Regions from separate parts of the Bradyrhizobium sp. CCGE-LA001 genome, predicted to be linked through region 2. Evidence: riboswitches for the same ligand, from Rfam matches in the RefSeq annotation. Region 2 holds a riboswitch; each other region holds the start of a gene.
What was found. A riboswitch is a leader RNA that binds a small molecule or an ion and turns the genes downstream of it on or off. The one in region 2 is predicted to bind cobalamin.
Positions count from the first base shown of each region.

Region 1: it holds a riboswitch for cobalamin, as region 2 does, so the genes downstream of both, BCCGELA001_RS14795 (energy-coupling factor ABC transporter permease) here and metE (5-methyltetrahydropteroyltriglutamate--homocysteine S-methyltransferase) in region 2, are expected to answer to the same signal.
Region 3: it holds a riboswitch for cobalamin, as region 2 does, so the genes downstream of both, BCCGELA001_RS38145 (TonB-dependent receptor) here and metE (5-methyltetrahydropteroyltriglutamate--homocysteine S-methyltransferase) in region 2, are expected to answer to the same signal.
Region 4: it holds a riboswitch for cobalamin, as region 2 does, so the genes downstream of both, BCCGELA001_RS23700 (TonB-dependent receptor) here and metE (5-methyltetrahydropteroyltriglutamate--homocysteine S-methyltransferase) in region 2, are expected to answer to the same signal.

Region 1 covers NZ_CP013949.1:3,197,440-3,203,071, forward strand. Annotated here, with positions in the region: gene BCCGELA001_RS14770 (bifunctional cobalt-precorrin-7 (C(5))-methyltransferase/cobalt-precorrin-6B (C(15))-methyltransferase) at 1-918, shown strand, start outside; gene BCCGELA001_RS14775 (cobalamin biosynthesis protein) at 915-1,283, shown strand; gene cobM (precorrin-4 C(11)-methyltransferase) at 1,280-2,062, shown strand; gene BCCGELA001_RS14785 (cobyrinate a,c-diamide synthase) at 2,062-3,372, shown strand; gene cobA (uroporphyrinogen-III C-methyltransferase) at 3,369-4,100, shown strand; cobalamin riboswitch at 4,140-4,359, shown strand; gene BCCGELA001_RS14795 (energy-coupling factor ABC transporter permease) at 4,397-5,074, shown strand; gene cobF (precorrin-6A synthase (deacetylating)) at 5,121-5,632, shown strand, end outside.
Region 2 covers NZ_CP013949.1:6,242,537-6,248,168, reverse strand. Annotated here, with positions in the region: gene BCCGELA001_RS29030 (carbamoyltransferase family protein) at 1-951, shown strand, start outside; gene BCCGELA001_RS29025 (nodulation protein NodZ) at 1,181-2,170, shown strand; cobalamin riboswitch at 2,684-2,884, shown strand; gene metE (5-methyltetrahydropteroyltriglutamate--homocysteine S-methyltransferase) at 2,986-5,328, shown strand.
Region 3 covers NZ_CP013949.1:3,203,965-3,209,596, reverse strand. Annotated here, with positions in the region: gene BCCGELA001_RS14825 (ABC transporter substrate-binding protein) at 1-271, opposite strand, end outside; gene BCCGELA001_RS14820 (PepSY domain-containing protein) at 454-1,905, opposite strand; gene BCCGELA001_RS38145 (TonB-dependent receptor) at 1,918-4,191, opposite strand; cobalamin riboswitch at 4,382-4,585, opposite strand; gene BCCGELA001_RS14810 (histidine phosphatase family protein) at 4,660-5,232, shown strand; gene cobT (nicotinate-nucleotide--dimethylbenzimidazole phosphoribosyltransferase) at 5,225-5,632, opposite strand, start outside.
Region 4 covers NZ_CP013949.1:5,065,679-5,071,310, forward strand. Annotated here, with positions in the region: gene BCCGELA001_RS23690 (DUF3526 domain-containing protein) at 1-650, shown strand, start outside; gene BCCGELA001_RS23695 (PepSY domain-containing protein) at 946-2,379, opposite strand; gene BCCGELA001_RS23700 (TonB-dependent receptor) at 2,394-4,400, opposite strand; cobalamin riboswitch at 4,779-4,976, opposite strand; partial or broken gene BCCGELA001_RS23705 (alpha/beta fold hydrolase) at 5,217-5,459, opposite strand.

The DNA.
Region 1 (5,632 bases), 3.0 Mb from region 2:
AAGCTGCAGGCGAACGAATGGGTCGCGCATTCGGCGCCGTCGACATTCTCGCTCGCCGCTGCGCGGCTGGGATGGCGCCTGGAGTCCGTCATTTGTCTCGGCCTGCACGCCGCACCATTCGAACGTCTCGTTCCGCATCTCGCGCGCGGTGGGCGCATCCTTTGCCTTTTGCGCGATGGCAAGGCCGCAGGCGATCTTGCGAAATGGCTGACGGAGCGCGGCTGGGGCGCGTCTGCGTTCTGGACTCTTGCCGCGCTCGGTGGACCGCGCGAAAATGTCCGGGAGTATCGGGCCAAGGACTTTGCTGGTGATATCGCCGGAGACCTGGTCGCAGTCGCGGTGGAGGCGAGGGGCACACAGGGCATCCCCCGCAGCTCGGGTCTTTCCGACGAACTCTTCGTCCATGACGGCCAGATCACCAAGCGTCCGGTGCGCGCACTCGCACTTTCGGCGCTGGCTCCGCGTGTCGGCGAGCGGCTGTGGGATATCGGCGCGGGCTCAGGCTCGGTCTCCGTGGAGTGGGCGCTGTGCGGCGGGACGGCGACCGCGATCGAGGTGCGCGAGGATCGCGCCGCGAACATTCGCAGCAATGCAGCTGCGTTCGGATTCACGCATCGGATCACCATCATCACGGGAAGGGCGCCGGAAGCTATTGCCGGTCTGGACGCACCAGATGCCGTCTTCATCGGTGGCGGTCTCGATCGCGCGATGTTCGATACAGTCTGGTCGCAACTCGCGCCGGGTGCGCGGCTGGTTGCACATTCAGTCACGTTGGAGACGGAAGCGCTGCTCGGCGAGCTGCACCAGCGTCACGGCGGTGAGCTGATGCGGGTCGAGATTGCGCATGCAGCCCCACTCGGTCGCTACCGCTCCTGGGAGGCGGTGCGGCCGCTCGTGCAGTGGAGTGCGGTCCGATGAAGGTCGCCGGATTCGGATTCAGGCAGGATGTGACGCTGGCCGCGCTGCGCGACGCGTTGCTGGCGGCCGGCGGTCCCGACGGCCTCGCTGCAGTGGCCACCATCAGCGACAAGGCCGACGCGCAGGCGTTGAAGCAGCTCGCGCATGAATGCGGCGTTCCGATCAAGGCCATTCCCGCAGAAGCACTGGCCGGCACAAACACGCCGACGCAGTCAATACGCATCGCGGAAAAGTTCGGCACCGGATCGGTGGCCGAAGCCGTAGCGCTGGCAGCTGCCGGCCCTCGCGCACGCCTGATTGCGACGCGAGTGGTCTCGCAGGATCGCACCGCGACCGCGGCGATCGCCGAAGGAGACGGCGCATGACCGTGCATTTCATCGGCGCCGGACCGGGCGCCGCCGATCTCCTGACCTTGCGCGGCCGCGATCTCATCGCGGCTTGTCCCGTCTGCCTTTATGCTGGCTCGCTGGTGCCGGAGGGCGTGCTGGCGCATTGCCCGCAAGGTGCGCGCATCGTCAACACCGCGCCGCTGTCGCTCGACGAGATCATCGCGGAGATCGCCGCGGCGCATGCGGAGGGCAAGGATGTGGCTCGCCTGCATTCCGGTGATCTCTCGATCTGGTCGGCGATGGGCGAACAGCTCCGTCGCCTGCGCGCGCTCGGCATTCCCTATACGGTCACGCCGGGCGTTCCGTCCTTCTCCGCCGCTGCCGCGGCACTGGAGACCGAGCTGACGCTGCCTGGCCTTGCCCAGAGCGTGGTGCTGACGCGCACGCCGGGCCGCGCCAGCGCAATGCCTGAGGGCGAGAAGCTCGCGGCCTTTGCCGCCACCGGCGCCGTGCTCGCGATCCATCTCTCCATCCATCTGCTCGACAAGGTCGTCGCCGAACTGACGCCGCATTACGGCGCGGACTGCCCGGTTGCGATCGTCTGGCGCGCCAGCTGGCCGGATCAGCGCATCGTCCGCGCGATGCTCGGCACGCTCGATGCGGCGGTGGGCGGCGAGATGGAGCGCACCGCTCTGATCCTGGTCGGCAAGACGCTGGGCGCGGCGGATTTCGACGAGAGCCGCCTCTATGCCGCCGACTACGATCGCCGCTATCGGCCGGTCGGCGCCGAGCCACGCTTTCCGGAGGCGACGTGATGGCGGCCGGCCTCGTCATCTCCGCACCGGCGTCAGGCGTCGGCAAGACCACGCTGACGCTGGCGCTCGCGCGCGCCTGGCGCAATCGCGGCCTCAACGTGCAGTGCTTCAAGAGCGGCCCCGACTATATCGATCCCGCCTTTCATGCCGCCGCCACGGGACGCGCCTCCGTCAATGTCGACAGCTGGGCGATGGACCGGGGCACTATCGCGCATCTCGTCAGCCGCGGTGTGGACGCCGATATCGTGCTCGCCGAGGGCTCGATGGGCCTGTTCGACGGTGTCGCTGCGCGCGGTGTCTCCGGCACCGGCGCCACCGCTGACATTGCGGAGATGCTGGGCTGGCCGGTGGTGCTGGTGATCGACCCCTCAGGACAAGCGCAAACCGCGGCGGCGATCGCCGCAGGCCTTCGCGACTACCGCAAGGGCGTGCGCCTCGCCGGCGTCGTGCTCAACCGCGTCGCCAGTCCGCGTCACGAGGATCTCGTGCGGCGGGCGCTGAACGACTCCGGCATCGCGGTGTTCGGCGCGCTGCCGCGCCATGCCGAGATCAGCCTGCCGAAGCGGCATCTCGGCCTGGTGCAGGCCGAGGAGCAGGCCGAGATCGGCAAGCTGATCGACGAGGCCGCACGCTTCGTCGCCGAGCATGTCGATCTCGACGCGGTGCTGCGCGCGGCTGCGGGTTGGTCACCGCAGCCGGCCGCGAATGGACTGAACGTCACGCCGCCGGGGCAGCGCATTGCGCTCGCCCGCGATGCGGCATTCTCCTTCGTCTATCCGCACATGCTGGAAGCCTGGCGCGCGGCCGGCGCCGAGATCGTGCCGTTCTCGCCGCTGGCCGATGAAGCGCCCGATGCGGACGCCGACGTCTGCTGGCTGCCCGGCGGCTATCCCGAACTTCATGCCTGCAGGATCGCCGCCAATGCACGATTTCGCACCAGCCTGCGATCCTTTGCAGAGACGCGGCCGGTGCATGGCGAATGCGGGGGCTATATGGTGCTGGGCGCCGCTTTGACCGACGCGGACGGTGTCCGCCACGAGATGGCGGGGCTGCTCGGTCTGGAGACCAGCTTTGCCAAGCGCCGCATGCATCTGGGCTATCGTCTTGCCGAACTGGCTGCGCCAATGCCGGGGCATCAGATCGGCGCACGCCTGCGCGGACATGAGTTTCACTACTCGACCATCCTCGCGCAGCCCGACACACCATTGGCGGTCGTGCACGACGCGACCGGCGCTGTCATCGCCGAGACCGGCTCGCGGCGAGGCCACGCCACCGGCACGTTCTTCCATCTGATCGCGGAGGACCGGTGAGCGGTTTTGTCTCTTTCGTCTCCGCCGGCCCCGGCGATCCCGAGCTCCTCACGATGAAGGGCGCCGCGCGGCTGCGCGAGGCCGACGTCGTGCTCTACGACGATCTTGCCTCCGGCGCGATCCTCGATCTCGCCCGGCCCGGCGCCAATCTCGTCGCGGTGGGGAAGCGGGCAGGGCGGCCCTCGACCAAGCAGCACCACGTCAACCGCCTTTTGGTCGACTATGCCGCAACGGGTGCGCGCGTGGTGCGCCTCAAGTCCGGCGATGCCGGCATTTTCGGCCGGCTCGAGGAGGAGCTGGAGACGCTGCGCGAGGCCGGCATCGGCTACGAGATCATTCCCGGCGTCACATCCGCTTGCGTCGCTGCCGCGCAAGCCGGCATTCCCCTGACCCGGCGCCACACCTCGCGTCGGTTCCAGTTCTTGACTGGAGCCGACGTCACCGGCGAGCTGCCGCCGAACCTGAATTGGGCGGCGCTGGCCGATCCGGAGGCGACCACCGTGGTCTATATGGGCCGGCGCACCTTTCCGGCGCTTGCCGCAAGATTGATCGAACACGGCCTCGCCGCGAATACGCCGGCGCTGTTCGCGGAATCCCTCGGCCGTTCCGACGAGCGGCTGGTGCGCACCACCATTGCCGAGCTGGCCGAGCAGCTTGCGCGCGGCGGCGCCGCTTCCACGGCTGCCGTCATCCTGTTCGGGGCGCTAGCGGGGGATGATCGGTCATGATGGCAACCCTTCAGGCCTTGACGCAGGCTCTGCGAAAGGGGCACAGAGGAGAGGCATGGTGCTCGACGCGGCGCAAAGCGCCGGAGCATAATCGGGAATGGGGATGGGCGGACCCAGTTGCGGCGCCCAAAACCCCAGCCGCCCCCGCGACTGTAAGCGGTGAGGGGCTCCGATCAGCCACTGGGCCGCGAGGCACGGGAAGGCCGGAGAACCCCAGTGAACCGCGAGCCAGGAGACCGGCCGTGCATGTTTTGAGGCCAAGGCCGTCGGGTGTGACGGCAGGAAGGATCTGAGCCATGCATATCGAACCAGGATTGGTGACGGGCGCCAAGCTCGCATTGAGTTACGCAACCGGCATCGCCGCAGGCGGCGTTGCCTTGAAGCTCGCAGTCGAAACCGTGCGCGAGCAGGGCATCGGCTCGTTCGCCGCGCGGACACTGGCCACGACGGCCCTCGTGTTCGTCTTCTTCGAGATCCTGCCGCACTTCCCGGTCGGGGTGTCAGAGGTGCACTTCATCCTGGGCTCGACCTTGTTCCTGCTGTTCGGCGCTGCGCCCGCCGCCTTCGGTCTCGCCTTTGGCTTGCTGCTTCAGGGCATGCTGTTCGAGCCGGTGGACCTGCCGCAATACGGCATGAACGTCACCACGCTGCTGGTGCCGCTGTTCGCGATCCAGGCGATTGCCACGCGCATCATTCCGCGCAACACCGCCTATGTCGATTTGAAGTACGGTCAGGCACTGGCGCTGTCGACCACCTATCAAGCGGGTGTTGTCGCCTGGGTGGCGTTCTGGGCGCTCTATGGCTCAGGCTTCGCGATGAGCAACCTCGCCGACATCGCGACCTTCGCGGCCTCCTATGCGCTGGTCATCGTGATCGAGCCGCTGGCTGATCTTGCCGTGCTAGCATTGGCGAAGTCCGTGCGCGGCGTCACCGCGCCCGGCTTGGTCACCCCGCGCCTGCACAACGCGGCGTAAGAGATCCAGCGAGGGGCGGCCGGTGCGGCCGCCCTTTGCGCTCGTCATGCTCACGCTCTCCTTGATAGGCATCGGTTGCGGCGATCCCGGGCAGCTCACGCGCGCCGCAATCGCCGCCATCAACGCGGCCGATCTTGTCCTGATCCCGCGCAAGGGGACGGCGAAATCCGACCTTGCGGATTTGCGGCGGACGATCTGCGCGGACGTGCTCACCAGCGACAAGACGCGCATCGCCGAGTTCGATCTTCCGGTGCGGGACGCGGGCGAGGCGGATTATCGCAAAGGCGTGGATGATTGGCACGATGCGGTCGCCGCGACCTGGTCGCAGACGATTGCAGATCATCTCGAAGGCGATGGCAAGGTCGCGTTGCTGATCTGGGGCGATCCTTCGCTCTATGATTCCTCGCTGCGCATCGCACGGCGGCTCCATCCGTTGCCTGATATCGAGGTCGTGCCCGGGATCACCTCGATTCAGGCGCTGTGCGCGGCGCATGCGCTGCCGCTCAACGACATCGGCGAGCCGTTCCTGGTCACGACGGGCCGCCGCCTGCGCGAAGG
Region 2 (5,632 bases):
CACCTCGACGTTGAGCGTCGTGATGACATAGCGGCGAGTGCCGCTGGTTGGATGGCTGATGGGGCCGTGATCGCTTGGGTCCAGGGTCGTTCTGAGTTCGGGCCACGTGCGCTGGGCAATCGCAGCATTCTTGCCGACCCTCGGCCGGCGTCAAACAAAGACCGGATCAACGCAATGGTCAAAAAGCGGGAGGGCTATCGTCCGTTCGCGCCATCAGTGCTGGAGGAGGATGCTAACGAATTCTTCGAGCTCCCGGAGGGCAAGCGCGAATTCCCATTTATGAACTTCGTGGTGCGCGTGCGCGATCCCAAACGTAGCGTGCTCGGTGCCATCACGCATGTCGATGGTACGGCTCGGCTGCAGACCGTATCCCGCAAAACAAACCCGGTCTACTGGGAGGTTATCAATGCGTTCAAAGAGCGGACGGGCATTCCCGTTCTGCTCAATACGTCGTTTAACAACAATGCCGAGCCGATCGTAGAGTCCGTTTCTGACGCGATCACTACATTCTTGACAACCGACTTGGACGGGCTTGTGGTTGGGCCGTTCTTCGTCAAAAAGCGAACTACAGGGCTGGACGACTGGGCTGCGCTCGCCGTTTCGTTGCCCGCTTATGCGTCCCTTCATCGAGTGCGCGCCTTTACTGCAGAAGATCAACAGGAGACTGCGTGCGAGATCCGAAGGGGACACTCGAGCCGCGACAATGTGCGTATCTCACACGGTTTGTTCGATCTTCTGATGCAGATCGAGGGGGAGGCGGTCCTTGGATCTCTTCTTGGCACAATTACTTTAGACCGATCGAAACAGGAAGCTCTTGTGAAGGAACTGTTGGGATTGTGGGAGCAGCGTTGCGTTCGACTGCACCCGCCTCGCGCTTCTCGCAACGCCGATGGCTTTGGTACAGGGCACGCGGAAGCAAAGCCGGCGCTCATCAATATGGGCCCTATCTAGACGCCGCCTGCCGGCGTAGCAAAGGATGAAACGGCTCAATGAGCAGGATACCAGCCGGTGCTTGGCAACTTCCTCCTCCAACGGCTAGGTACCAGGCCATGCGATCGTTGCTGTGTAGCTCTACACCGCAAGCGTCCGAGATCTGGCCCCTCAGGTTGCCGTCGGACCCATACATTGGAGTCTTGTAGTACGTTCTCCCGTCCAACCAATATACGATTAGGCAACGCGAATGCTGGTCAGTGACTCGATGAATAATCGGTTCGTGGTCTCTCGACGACGGACCGGGTTTGGTGATTGCCTATGGTCGTTGGCATCGGCTTGGCGTTACGCAAAGCGGACCGGGCGCACATTGGCAATCGATTGGCGTGGCTCGTGTTATCTCGATCAGCCATTCACCAATGCCTTTCCAGTGTTCTTCGAACCAGTTCAAGACATCGACGGTGTACCGGTCATTTGCGATGACCAGATCAATCAGGTGTCATTTCCAGGGCCGTTCTTCCCACGCTGGTGGAATAAAACGCCGATAGATTGCGTTTATAGGCCAGATGAACAGATCTTCCAGGAGCGTGACGAACTAGGTCAACTCTTCCTAAGTCCGGAAGATGTTGACGCCAACACTGTGGTGTGTGACGCCTGCTTAATGTGGCGCTGCGATGAGGATGCCGAACGGCAGATATTTCGGACAGTTAAGCCCCAAGCTGGGATTCAGGCTCGAATTGATGCCATTTACCGGGAGCTTTTTGAGGGGCAGAGCATAATTGGAGTTCATGTTCGTCACGGCAACGGCGAAGATATCATGGGGCATAAGCCGTATTGGGCGGATCCGGAGCTTGCCTTTCGGCAGGTATGTACGGCCATCCAAAAAGCGAAAGCGTTACCGCATGCAAGGCCGGTGAAGGTGTTCTTGTGCACCGACAGCGCGTTGATTCTCGAAAGGCTGTCTGGAATATTCCCCGATCTCTTCACAATCCCAAAGCATTTTCAGGCACCTCATGCTGGACCGCTACACAGTGCAGAACTTGGCACCGAAGGCGGTTTTTCTGCTTTAATTGAAATGTATCTCCTGGCCCGATGCGACACCGTCATTCGGTTTCCACCAACGAGTGCTTTCACCAGGTATGCTCGCCTCTTCGCACCACGCGTTATGGAGTTCGATTTGACGGACCCGACTCGGTTGATCCTCATTCAAGGATCGTCGGAACGGTTCGCGGATACATGACAGCCGAAAGCTGCAGCTCAACGTCTCGAATATTGGCTGCTAGAAGTTTGCGGCGATAGGTATGCCTGCTTGGATCAGATACCGGTCTGCTGGCGAGGGTAGATTGCGAATGATGTGGATCGTCTTCTAAGGTCATAGAAGAGTGGAACGGCGCCTGATGCCTTCGTGATCGAGGTGGCTAAAGTTCCAGGAAGCTGCCTGCGGTGCGGTGATCACCTGATCGACGGTTCTTGCGCCTGAATTTGTTCATTCGAAAAGTCCTACACGGCTCTCTCGGACAAACCGCCTCGCAACCTGCGGAATGATCAAGCCTCCGAAGCTGACAACCGGGCGCCTCGCGCGCTCGCTGTCTCGGACCATGAACCATGATCTAGCGATCGCCGGCGGCGGTCGCCGGCAAATGGTGCGGCAGGCGACCGAGGCAGCACGCCCCCAAGGTCGCGTTTGCCACAATCAATCGGCAACGAGGCGGCGGCGGAAATTCAACGGTTGACGGAACGATTGGTTTGCAGGTAGTGGAGTTTCGTTCGAGGTTCTCTGGATCCCGCTCGATCCGGAGCTAAGAGGGAAGCCGGTGTGATGCCGGCGCTGCCCCCGCAACTGTAAGCGGCGAGCCCCTGTCCAATGTTGTCACTGAAGCCGGTTGGCTTCGGGAAGGCCGGACAGCAGCCATGACCCGCGAGCCAGGAGACCTGCCCCGACAACATTTTCGTCCACGGGCGGGGTGTCCCGGTGGTGTGTCGCGAAGTTGTCGCTGCGGCGGCCTTTACCTGCGCATCCACCATCGCCTTGCCGCCAACTATGGGGTTGAAGCGGTGTCAAACATTTCACTTCCCGTTGCGACGCTGGGTATGCCACGCATTGGGCCGCGCCGCGAACTCAAATTCGCGCTCGAGAGCTACTGGGCGGGAAAGTCAAGCGAAGCGCAGCTCTTGGAGGCTGCGGCTGGACTTCGCCTCGCCAACTGGGCGCGGCAGAGATCGCTGGGCGCCACCATCATTCCTTCGAATGACTTCTCGCTCTATGACCATGTGCTCGATACCAGTGTGATGGTCGGCGCCATTCCCGACGTTTACGGTTGGGACGCAGGTCCGGTGTCACTCAAGACCTACTTCACCATGGCGCGCGGGGCAGGAGACGGTCAAGATGCGGGCCTCGCGCATGCAGATGATCGACACGGCCCGGCAGCACAGGAAATGACAAAGTGGTTCGACACTAACTATCATTACATGGTGCCGGAATTTCGCAAGGACCAGACCTTCGAGCTTTCCTCTCGTAAGCCGATTGAGGAATATGAGGAGGCAAAAAGCCTTGGATACCAGACGCGCTGCGTGCTGATAGGCCCGGTCACCTTTTTGAAGCTAGGCAAGAGCGCAGATCCCGCATTCAATCCACTGTTGCTGCTGGATCAACTTCTACCGGTCTATGTCGATGTCCTTCGCGAACTGGCCGCGCAAGGTGCTGAATGGGTTCAGCTAGACGAGCCCTGCCTGGTCCTTGACCTCGACGAATCATCCCGCGGGGCGTTGCGGCGGGTCTATGCCCATTTCGCAAAGGCGGTGCCCGGCTTGAAAATCATGCTGGCAACTTACTTCGGGAGCCTCGCAGACAATCTCGATACAGCCTTGGCCCTGCCCATTGCCGGGCTTCACGTTGACCTGGTGCGGGCCTCAGATCAGTTGAACGCAATCACCGAAGTTGCCCGGAGTGATCTCGTTCTCTCACTGGGAGTTATTGATGGGCGCAATGTCTGGCGCTGCAATCTGCAAGAGTTGTTCGACAGGCTGGCGCCCGCTATTGCGAAGCTGGGTCGTGACCGCGTCGAGATAGCCCCGTCGTGTTCGCTGCTTCACATCCCGGTTGACCTGGACCTCGAAAACCATCTCGATCATGATGTAAAGAACTGGCTCGCTTTCTCGGTACAGAAGATCAAGGAGCTTACGACGTTGGGAAGCGCGCTCGCCGGCAATCAAGCTCGTGCATCGCGCCTCCTTGCGGCTTCGAGGCGGGCGGCCGGGGCTCGCCAGAGGTCGTCCAAGATTAACAACCCCAACGTCACCGGGCGCTTGGCTGCGATTGATCAAACAATGCATTGTCGTCGCAGTTCGTACGCAACCCGGACCGAGCTTCAGCGGGCGCGGCTCGCATTGCCAGTATTCCCAACGACGACGATTGGATCGTTCCCGCAGACCGCATACATTCGCAGTGCCCGTGCGTCTCATGCACAGGGAAAGTTGAGTGACGCGCAATACGACCAGCTCCTCAAGGCGGAAACAGCGCGTGCAGTCAGATGGCAGGAAGAAATTGGACTTGACGTGCTCGTGCATGGCGAGTTCGAACGCAATGACATGGTGCAGTATTTCGGGGAGCGGCTGTCCGGATTCGCCTTCACAAAGCACGGTTGGGTGCAATCCTATGGCTCGCGCTGCGTTCGTCCGCCAATTCTGTTTGGGGACGTCTCCCGTCCGAATCCTATGACGGTCGACTGCTGGAGCTATGCGCAGTCACTGACCAAGAAACCGGTCAAGGCGATGTTGACTGGGCCGGTGACCATTCTGAACTGGTCGTTCGTTCGTGAGGATATCTTGCGGAGCGAGGTATGCCTACAGATCGCGCTCGCGATCCAGGACGAGGTCGTCGACCTTCAGAACGCCGGAGCGAAAATAATTCAGATAGACGAGGCAGCGTTGCGTGAGGGATTGCCGCTACGCAAATCACAGTGGAAAAGGTATCTCGATTGGGCTGTGAACGGCTTTCGCATTTGCTCCTCAGTCGCTGCCGACGAAACGCAGATCCATACTCATATGTGCTATTCCGAGTTTAACGATATCATCGATGCTATCGCGGAGATGGATGCAGACGTCATTTCGATCGAGACGTCGCGGTCGAAGATGGAATTGTTAGACGCCTTCAGAAGCCACAAGTACCCAAATCAAATCGGGCCGGGCGTCTATGATATCCATTCACCGCGCGTTCCGGAAACGGCCGAGATGAAAAACCTCATCACGCTGGCGCGCCAACAGCTCTCCGACTGCCAATTGTGGATCAATCCTGATTGCGGTCTGAAAACCCGAAAGTGGGAGGAGGTGCGACCGGCGTTGGTCAACATGGTCGCCGCTGCCCGGGAGCTACGAGCGGCCCTGATCGCGCAACGTTAAACTTTCGTTCGCGAAGAAGACGGCAGTGTTTCGCAATCATTATTCCGCTTGAAGAAGTGAGCCTTCAGAGCAATGGGGCTGGCAGTGTTCGTGGCGTGCAGCGGCGCATCGAGCTGGTCTCGCGCCACAAGATCGGGACTCACGAGACAAGAGCTCGGCGACGGAATGTTCGCGCTGGTGCCTATGCGGACGAACATGCGACGGTAATCCTTCATGGTGATCATATCGTAATAGCCAGCCGCCGGCGCCTGATTGACAACGGTGTCGTCGACTTAGTGGCGGCGCGGTTTAAGTCGCCGCCGGC
Region 3 (5,632 bases), 3.0 Mb from region 2:
CGTCGTCTGAGGTCTCCTCGGACTCGACCATCTGCCGCTGCGGCTGGAGTTGCGCATCGATGCCGTAGAGCGTGTCCCACACCATCGCGGCGGCATTGCGCACCACATATTGGGTGCCCCAGATCGGATCGAAATTGGCAAGGTTGGCCTGAGGCACGAATCGCAGCGTGCGCGCGGAGGCACCTTGCGAGAGCGCAGGCGCCGCGAGGCCGCCCGTCAATGCCAGACCGCCCGCGCCAGCCAGTCCCTTCAATACGGTCCTGCGATCCATGAAGTCCTCCCATTATTGCCGTGATGTCGGCCATCATTGGCCAAGGGCGGGTGAAACCAGAGCCCATTGGCTTGCAAATGGTATGCCACTAATTCCGCCTTCGCCAGCGCGATTTGGGGTGGGACTCGCGCGTCCTGGCTGACGCTGCCGTGAGCAAACGGCGCATCGTCCCGCGCGCCGGGTCAGGGCTTTTTCCTCTTGGGGATTGTCCGATTGCGCAAGCGGCGCCAGCCGATGACGATGCCGGTGATGGAGAACACCAGCCCGACCGTGCAGAGGCCGACGATCAGGACGTCGCGCAGAAATGGGCGTGCCAAAAGGGCCGGAACGTCGAACGTATGCAGCGCGCTGTAGGCCCAGCGATAAGCCCGTCGCGACGCATCCAGCCTTTGCAGCACGCGCCCGTCGGCGCCATCGATGTCGAACCAGAGGCCGCCATCGCAATGCATGCGGTAGACCGGTGCACCCGGCATTGTGGATCGCGCCGGATAGTCGTCATCATCAAGGAGGGCGAACGGCGTGCCGCATCCGGCTGCAAGGCGCCCCGCAAGTGCCTGAACCTCGTACATGCCGAGGAATCCCGCCGGTCCATCACGCGGCGCATCCCCTGCCCCGATCAACGTCTGGCGGCCGAGCGCGACCCGATCGCGCCGATAGACATGGCCGCCGAAGGCGAACCATTCGATCTCGCGCGCCGACGGCGATATTGCTTGCCGCTCGAGCGATGCGGCATCGCTCCACGATGGCGCGGCGTCGAACACACCGGCCTCAGTCGGAGTCAATTGCCCGCGTGAGAACAGCCGGCCGTGATCCATCGACAGCCAGCCGCTGAAGATCCAGGATAGGACGAAGATCGTCGCTGCGAGGCCGATCAGGTGATGCAGCGCATGCCAGCCGCGGTAAGGCGTGGAGATCTGCCCGTTGCGAAACCTGACCCGCGCGATCCCGAGCACCGTCCCCAGCACGGCCGCGATCAGGGCCAGCAGCGACAAGGTCCAGACCACACGGTCCCAAAGAGACCAATTGCTGCGCAGAACCGTCGGATAGATCCAGTGCAGCACGCTGCCGACGAGATTCCAGCCGCGCTCGCTGCGCGTCGTATCGAGGACGACCTCGCCGGTCAGCGACGAGACGTAGAATTCCGTTCCCGCGGCATCGCCGAGAGCGCCGCGAAACAGGGGCCTGTGGCGATCGAAACCGTTCGGCACGCTCCAATGATCGTAGTCCGATCGCGCGACGATCGCGGCGCGTGCGGCGTCGCGCCCGCGCTGTCGGGCATGAACTTGCGCAATGGTGAGTACGACATCGCCGGATGTCACCGATGCATCCCGGCCGTCGGAAGCATGGACCGCGCGCGAACGGGATGGTCCCGACACGATATAGACCGCACCATCGCTCCGCTGGATCAGCCGAACACGCGTGGCATCCGCGATGCCGCTCGCCGCCACGGCGTCTGCGACAGATACCCTGGTTTCGCTGCCATCGAGGGGCGCGAGCCCGGCAAATCGCTCGGCTTCCGTCAGGGACGGAAACGGAACGAAGTGCATCACGATTCCGGTCGCGAACCACATCGCGAACAGCAGGCAGAACGCGATCCCGAGCCAGCGGTGCAACAGGACGATCACGCCCATCATGCGCTCACGGCCTCACCATTTGAATGCCGCCGAGATCTCATAGGTCCGCGGCGCGCCGAGCAGGATCTGATCGGGATAGAATGGATCGCCCCAGATCGCGTAGCGCTTGTCGGTGATGTTGCGCACGCGGAACGTCAGGCGGGCCTGGTCGACGGCATTGAACACGGTTCTGGGGATGTCGACGAAGGCATAGACTTCGGCGACCGAGTAGGCCTTCATCGTCACGACGTTGGCGTCCGTGTTGTAACGGTCGCCGACGTGGCGGCCGATGATGCCGAGCTCCAGCGGCCAGGGCGTGAAAAATCGGTACGATGCGCCGGCGTTCGCGACGATGCGCGGCACGTTCGGCGGCGTGTTGCCGGAGAACGAGCCGCCGACAAAATTGTAGTCGGCATAGCGCGCATCGACATAGGCGATGTTGCCCCACAGCCGCAACGGCTCGATCGGCCGCACCGAAGCGGCGAGTTCGACGCCCTTGGATTCCTGCCGGCCCGCGATGTTGAGCTGCATGCCGCCGGCCGCGGCATAGACGTTCTTGCGCAGAATGTCGTAGGCGGAGAACGACCACTCTGCCCTGTTGTCCCAGAACAGGTGCTTGACGCCGGTCTCGTAGGTGCGCGCGGTGGTCAGATCGAGCGGCTGAGTGGGCGTGAGCAGGAAGATGTTGTTGGCTGCGACGTCGGCGCCGGTGGCGTATTGGCTGTAGAAGGTCAGGCCGGGAATGGCCTCCCAGGTGTAGCCGATGCGTCCCGTTACCGGTGCCCAGTCTTTCGTGAAGGGAAAGCCCGCCTTCACCAGGCCGTTGACGTCGGTCGAATTGCGATTGAGCCCGATATGCTCGACGCGCAAGCCGCCGATCAGCGCGAAGCTGCGCGTCAGCTTCAGCCGGTCCTCGAACGACAGCGCCTGATTGTCGATGCGCGCCGTCTGCTGCTGTGTCGTGAGCAGGCCGTAAAAGCCACGGTTGGGATCGACCAGCGAAACGGAATCGCTGGGAAAGTTTGCGGCGCCCGGCCTGACGAAATCGAGATAGCTCGACGAGAGCGTCGTCACCAGCCGATTGTCGAAGCCTGCAATATTCGCATCCCAGATCAGGTCGGTGATGTTGCCGACCAGACGCTGGCTGTGTGCGACATAGAAGCGCTCGCGATCGACCAGGTTGGTGGTGGAGTTGAAGGCCTGGATCTCGTTGTTGAACCAGGTCCGTTCCGCGCCATAGCCATAGGCCTGGTTCTTCAGCGTCAGGTCAGGCGCCAGCTTCAGCTCGAAGCCGCCGCGCAGCCAGACCTCCTGCGCGACGTTGCGGTTGTCGAGAACGTTGTAGTTGGTGTTGAAGGTGCGGTCGTCGATGGTGACGGGCCCGAGATTGGTTCCGTTGTAGTTCGAGACGTAATTGCCGGAGACGATGCCGCTCGTGGCATGCGAGCCGCTATAGGCGACCGGCACCAGCGGTGCACCCCAATAGGCTTTCGAGCGATCCTCCCGGTACTCGATCGCGCCCCATATCTTGAGGCTGTCGGAGACGCTATAGTTGAGCTGGCCGGACGTGCCGAAAGTCTTGACGTTGGTGTCGTCGGCAAACCCGTTGAGGGTGGAGCGGCTGATGTCGAAGCGGTAGTCAAGGCCTTGAACATTGGTGCTGCCGCCCGAGCCGTAATGCGCGCGGAACGAGTTCAGCGTGTCCCATGAAAAATTGGCTTCGTTCCTGACAGGTCCGGTGTACGGCTGCTTGGTGACGAAGTTGATGGCGCCGCCGGCCGCGCCCTCGCCCGACATCAGCGAGGCCGGGCCTTTCAGGAATTCCACCGCCTCCAGATTGGCGGTGTCGACGATCCGCGAGGTCATGTTCTGCGGGCCGATCTTGATGCCGTTGTAGAGCGTGTTGATCTGGCTGTTGGTGAAGCCGCGCATGGAGAAGGCCGAAGGTTCGGCCGGGTTGTCGCCGGAGGTAACGCCGACCGCGCCTTGCACCACCTCGGACACGGTGCGATAGCCCTGCTCGCGCATGGTTTCGGCCGAGATCACCTCGACGGTCGCGGGGGTCTGCCGCACCGTAAGGCCGAGCCGCGAGGCGCTTTCAGCCACCGCATTGCAGTTGAGCGGCGTTGGCGCCGCGGCAGTCGGGACGACGGGCTTTGGTGCTGCGGTTGCCGGCCGGCGCGCAGGCGCACGGCTTGCGCTCTGCGCCTCCCGACCGACTGGCCTTGCCTGTTTGCGGGATTGAGCGGGCGACACTTCGACCGGCGGCAGCAGCTCGCGCGCCTGTTGCGCCAGGGCGGTCGGCATATCGACAAGGGCGAGCCACGTAAGGGATGCAGAGGCGAACAGGAACTTGCGGAGTCGTGCACTAGGGATGGAAGACACGTTGGGCCTCGGTATGACGTCAGTGGCACGTCACCGCGAACGAGGTCTCATCCTGGGCTTGTCAGCCGTCCGATGAAGCCGAATGTCTGTACTCCCCGACCGACATCTTCGCGTGTGACCACGGCTGACGGCAGGTCTCCTGGCTCGCGGGTCGTGACCGCTTCGTCGCCTTCCCGGGACCGAGGACCCAGTGGCTTTCCGACGAAGGATTCACCGCTTACAGTTGCGGGGGCAGCCGCGGCATTGGGGACAATCTGCCCCGCACCGCATTCCCTTTTCATTCCCTCTCGGGAAAACCGTCGCGAGCATCTAGGATTGCCGTGGAGACAGAGTCAATGTGCGAGTTGAGGCGCTGTGGCCACACTGACCAACTTCCTTGGAGACGAGCACATGGAAGGTGAGACCTTCCTCTGGCTGATACGGCATGCGCCGGTCGACGGCATCAAGGGGACGATCCATGCGGCCGACGCGCCGGCTGATCTCGGCGATCTCGCGCAGTTGCAGGCCCTACGGCAGCGCCTGCCGAAAGACGCCGCGAGCTATGCCAGCCCGTCGCGGCGCACGGTCGAGACCGCGCAGGCGCTGGGGCTCGTGCCCGAGTTGATGACTGAATTCAGCGAGCAGGATTTTGGCGAATGGACCGGCCGTCGGCATGACGACATCAGCGCAGAGGGCGAGGAGGCCTATGCGCGGTTCTGGCGCGATCCGGCGCGCGGGCGGCCGCCGGGCGGCGAGAGTTTTGAGGATCAGGTCGCGCGTGTCCGGCTTGGACTCTCGCGGATCGGCCCGGGCTCGGCGACGCTCGTCGTGCATTCCGGCACGATCCGCGCGGCGCTGTGCATCGCGCTCGATCTCACGCCCGCGGCAGCGCTCCGCTTCGTGATCGATCCGCTGTCGCTCAGCCGGATCGATCGGCTCGCGAGCGGCTGGCGCGTCGTTTCCGTCAATCAGCGTGTCAGCTAGGCCTATCCGGCACGTTGGCCTGCGCGAATGTCGCCATGCCGTTGTGGAGGCTGCAGGCGAGGCGCACCAGCGGCAATGCGATGGCAGCGCCGGAGCCTTCGCCGAGCCTGAGATCGAGGCTGATCAGCGGCTGAACGTTGAGCGCGCGCAGCACCAGCCGATGCCCCTGCTCCGCCGATTGGTGCGACGGCAGCAGGAACGGCCGGCACGACGGGTTGAGCCGCACCGCTGCCAGCGCTGCGACCGAGACAATGAAGCCGTCGATCAAAACGGGAATGCGGGCTTGCGCGGCTGCGATGATCGCGCCTGAGATCGCCGCGATCTCGAGACCGCCGACCGCGCGCAAGATTTTTTCGGGCGACGCCCCCGCAATGCCATGGCGCGCGATCGCGGCGTCGAT
Region 4 (5,632 bases), 1.2 Mb from region 2:
TCGCGGTCTGGACTGTACTCGTCCTGATCCTGCCTGTGGCCCTTAATCTCGTGGTGAACCTCGTCAGCCCGGCGCCGTCGCGAACGGAATTGGCCAGCAGGACGCGCGTGGTGACAGCCGATGCGTTGCGCGAATACGAAGATCTCTACAGCGCCGACTATCGCTACGCCTCCGATCCCGAGGCTCTGGCGGTCAAGGATGGTCGCGTTGAGATACCTTCGCGCATGCGTGCATTCTTTCTGGCCAAGCAGCGCGTCGACGAACGGATCGAACCGCTCCTCAAGCAGTTCGATCGGCAGCTGCTCGAACAGCAGAGGCTCGTGGATGTTCTGGGCTTCTTGTCACCAGCCATCCTTGTCAACGAGGCGCTCAACGCGATTGCCGGAACGGATTCTCGCAGATTCCTCGCATTCAAGTCGCAAACGGAGACGTTTCACAACTCGTGGCGCGAGCATTTCGCCCCCCGCATTCTGAATGATCGCGCGACCACGTCAGAGGATCTGAATGCCCTCCCGCGATGGCGCTGGTCTGAAGTCTCGGCGAGCGATGTCAATTTGCGGGTCTGGTCACGCATCGTCCTGATACTGGCGCTGGTTGCAGCTCTTGGCGCTGTTGCCCTTGTTCGCTCGACCAGAGGCCCCGTCATTTGACGGAGCAATCGTTCAGCCGCGATCGAAGCCGCTGGAGTGAACCGAGCGGTGCGCCTGGTGGTGGCGGGCTCTGTCGCCATGCCTGCTATTGGACCGTAAGCTGCGCCCATTGACAGCTGTTAAGTGAGCGACGGGCCTGCGGTAACAACCCCCTCCGTATGTTGCGACTCGGCAACACACCACAACTATCGCCTCTCACGCCGGCAGATCTGAGTCCGGCAAAGGGCTTTCGCAGACTGCAGGCGCGCTGCAAGCTTCTCGTACTCGAAGCCAACATTTCCGATGCCGATTCCTCTCAATTGCGCAGATACCGCCAGCCGACAACGACCCCGCTCACCGAGACGATGGTCCCGAGGATCGACAGCAACCACACCACGATGTCCCAGGCCGGTCGATACGTCAGAAGCAACCAAAAATCAAAACTGTGCAGCGCGTTGAACAGCCAGCGATATGTGCGACGGCTGCTGTCCACGCGGCCAAGGACGTCGCCCGTGATCGGGCTGATGTGAAACCATGTTCTCGCGTCGTCATCGAACACCGCGCGCAAGACAGGCAACTCGCGGTCGTGATGATGCGCATACCAATAGGAGTCGTATTCCTCGAGCAGCAGCCGCTCGGCGAGGTGAGCTTGCGGCAGCAACTTCGCTGCGGCGGTCCAAAGACGATCCTGCGGAAGGGTCGTAGTCCGGCCGGTTCCCGCATCCAGCGGTCTTTGCATGCCGTCACGCGATGCGGCGATCATCATCGGTTTGCCGTCGAGCCACACAAAGCGTGCCTCGACCCTCGCATATTGCGGCGTTGGCAGCCTCGTCGCGATGGTCGGCGCATCATGGCCAGCATAGCGTTGCAGCACCTCCCGCGCCGTGTTGCGGCTTGCGAAATATTCGCCGGGATTGAGTGAAAGCCAGCCAGAGAACGTCCAGGTCAGCACGAAGGCGCCGGCAATCAGGCCCGTGACGTGGTGCCAGGCCATCCAACCGCGATAGGGCGTGATCCTGCCACTCGCATAGCGCCGCTTCAGCCGCACGCGCAGGATGCCGATCCAGATGCCGGTGACGCCAACGATGAGACAGATGCCGGAGATCCAAAGCACGACGAGACGCCACAGCGGCCCGTCCTTGCGCAACACGGTCGGATAGATCCAATGCGGAATCGAGCCGAGCCAATTCCAGACGCGCTCGGTCTGGTTGGTGTCGAGCACGATCTCGCCGGACCGTGAGGAGACATAGACCTTGGTGCCGGCATCGTCGCCGAGCGCAATGAGGTAGAGTGGTCGCATCGGATCGTAACGGGCAGTGACGCTCCATTGGTCGCGATCGATGATATCTTCGAGTCGCGGCGAACTGCTCGCGGGATGATGTCGCGCGACCGAGAGTGCCTGCCGTTCGGAAACCTCTGTGATGACGCGGCCGTCGGCTGCGGAGATCGCCTGCCGTTGACCGTCCCAGCCGGTGATCCGATAGACCGGCTCGTCCGCCAGCATGGAAAGCCGGAGATCGCGCGGGTAGCGCGTCGCGCCTGCGATCTTCATCGCTTCGTCGGGCGAAAGCGTCACCTTCTCCCATTGAATGTCGGGAAGCGCTGCCAGCCTTTCCTTGTCGGAAAGAGCTGGAAACGCGACATACATCATCACCACGCCGGACACGAACCACATGGCAAAAAACAGGCATGTGACGATGCCGACCCAGCGGTGGCCGATATACAGCCACCGCCGGAGTGCGCGTCTCAAGGGGCGTGCCACGTTCAGAACTTGACGTTCACTGCGACTTGCGCCGTGCGCGGCATGCCGAGCAGCCACTGTGTCGTGCCGCCCGACGTGGTGTAGATCTCATCGAAAAGATTGTAGACGCGGAACGACACGGTGGTGTTGAAATCGGGCTTCCACTGCACGCCGGCATTGACGATGTTATAGGCCGGACGGGTCATCGTGTTGGCATTGTCCGCATAGGTCTTGCCGACGACCTGCACGCCCGCATGGGCCGACCAGTTCGGCGCGAAGGCCCAGGTCGCCCAGATGTTGGAGACCATCTGTGGTACGTTGACCGGCACGTTGCCAGCATAGTTCACGGCTACGCCGCCGACCGACTGCACGAAGTCGTCGTACTTCGCGCGCAGGAAGGCGGTGTTGGCATCGATACGCCAGCCGTAGTCGAGCAGGAATCCGACCGATGCTTCGACACCGCGCGATGATTGCTGGCCGACCTGGACGGTCAGCGACGGAATGTTGGGATCGCGGGCCAGCAGGTTGTTCTTCACGATCTCGTAGCCGGCCAGAGTCCATTCACCGCGTCCGCCCCAGAACGATTGCTTGACGCCGATTTCGATCTGTCTGCCGGTGGCTAGCTCGAAGCTCTTGTTGGCCGATGACAGTGAGATCAGTCCTCCGACGGGATCGACGGCCGTGGCATATTGGCCATAGAAAGCGAGGTCCTTGACGGGTGTATAGACCGCGCCGGCGCGCCAGGTCGTGGAGGAGAACGACTTCTCGAAGCTGTTGGCGGGCGTGACATAGTCGGTGCGCGTGATCGTCGGCTCATCCTGGCGGATACCGGCAATCAAAGACAGTTGCTCGGTGACCGACAGCCGGTTCTCGGCGAACAGCGCGTATTGGTTGGTCACGCTGCCGTAGCCGGGAACCGTGGGGTTCGGACTGTTGAACACCCCGGGAACGAAGCTGTACGGGTCGACGGATGACGAGCCGCCATAGGGCGAGTTGTTGGTATGGGTGAAATTGATGCTGTTGACGTCAAAGCCCGCCAAGAATTCGTTGGCCATGCCCAGCACATGGCCGCGGAATTTCGCGTCCATGCGATTGCCGACCTGCTGCTGATCGTGAAAGATCTCGATATAGCTGGTTCGGTTGATGAGGCCGGTGGCAGGATTATAGGCGTAGCTTTCGACGTCCTTCCAGTGCCGCTTGGAGTTCAGATAGTACAGTGTATTCTGAAGCGAGATGCCATCGGCGACCTGCCATTCGGTCTTGGCCTGGTTCCAGCTATCCTGGTAGCGGATGTGGCTGTCGCTGACGTTGTAGTTCTTGAAGCGGAGGGATTCATTGAGCATGCCGTTGATCAGCGGCGTGCCGAAGTAGCGCGACGGGTGGCGGTCGCCGTAGTCCGTCGACAGCGTCCAGGTGACGTCCTCGTTCTGCCTGATCTGCACCACGGCATGAAGCGCGACATTCGAAGTGTTGTCACGATCGACCCATCCGTCCGACATGTTGCCGGAAGCGGTGATGCGATAGGCGACGTCCTTGCTGACCGGACCACCGCTGTCCACCGCGATCCGCCGGGTCATGTTGCTGTCCAGCGAAACTTCTGCCTGGTTGCGAGGGACCCACGAAGGTAGTTTCGAAACGATGTTGATGGCGCCGCCGACCGCGCCCGCGCCGTACATCACCGAGGCAGGGCCGCGCAGTACCTCGATGCGCTCTGTCGACCACGTGTCGAACGGAAAAGTCACCGTCCCGGCGCCGATATAGAGCTGGGTGCCGTCGTACAGCGTCATCACGGAGCCAAGGCCCGTGAAGCCGCGGGTGTTGAAGGAGACGCCGCCGTTGCCCGGTGCCGGACTCGCCGTGAAGCCGGTCGCGTTTTGCGTCACCGCGTCCAGGATGTTCTGCTGGCCGCGTTCGGCGATGGTTTCAGCGGAGATCACCTCCACGCTGGCCGGCGTCTGCAGCCGCGTCAAGCCGAGGCGGCTGCCGGCCGTGCTTGCGCCGGTCAGGTTGAGCGTCGGTGCGGCGAACAAGGGGCCTGCCGGGTTGACCGCCGGAGCGCGCGCGTCGGCCGATGCGCTTGGTTGTTGGCGTGAGCGCGCGGCGCGCGTTGCATCGCTGCTGCGGCGGGTGCTGCGAGCGTTCGGAAGCCTTGCCGGCGACTGTACCACCACAGGGTCAAGTGTTTGGCCCGGCCTTTCGGACTGTGCCCAGCCATCGGTCGACAGAACGAGGCAGGAGAATGCAACCGAAAGGAACGACACACGGCGATGCCGTGGCGCGAAAAACGTATGGGAGGTCATAAACAGGACTCGCGATAACGTGGCACGTCACCGCGAACGCAGTTTGGCCTCTGCCTCGAGAGGAAGGCAGCTCCACACCCACCAGGACACCCCGCCCAATGTGCTCGCGTGTGACCACGACTGACGGCAGGTCTCCTGGCTCGCGGGTCGTTGCCTGTCGCCGCCTTCCCAAGCCCGCAGGGCCCAGTGGCGTTTGGCGAAGGCTCGCCGCTTACAGTTGCGGGGGCAGCCACGGCGTTGGGGGAGACCCCCGCACCGTATTCCCTATTGATCTCCCGAAGGAGAACCGTCGCAATCACACTAGTTTTTTTTGCAAAGAACTGTCAACTAGCCGTGCTGCTGACGCGGAAGTCGGCGCGTGATCCAGTCACCGCACCCAACGCCGTTAGTTCTTCTGCCTGGTTGCTGGCGAGTCCGGTCGTAGCTTGTTGCCGACGTCCCTATCTCCTTCGAAATGACGCCTGATTTCCGCCCCAGGGAGAACCCTCGTGATGAGACACCTCGAAACAATCGGGGCAACAACCACACTGCCTCACCACCACTCCCTCACCCCCGCCGTGACAAAAACTCCAGCACGCCGGTCTTGTAGACCTTGTAGCCGACCGCGCGCATGTGATCGCGGTTCGGGAAGTCGAGGACTTGCGCGCCCGGGATGATCGCGCCGAGCGCGCTCCCTGAGCCCACGACGTCGTCGGCGGTGCCGACCGCGATCAGCACCGGCACCTCGATGCGTGCGGCCTGCTGCCTCGTCATGAGGTCGCGCGTGCCGCGCAGGCACGCTGCCAGCGCGCACAGGCGCACGCGCGATCTTGAAGGGGTGGAGGACTGCGAACTGCGCAGTTCTCCTAGTTTAATTTCGGAGCGGCCTGGCTGGTGTAAGATCATGGTTCGAATGCAGAGCCGTCCTATGTCACAAGATTCGTTCGAAGCTCCGATCTGCTGCCCCAAGTGCGAGAAGCCGA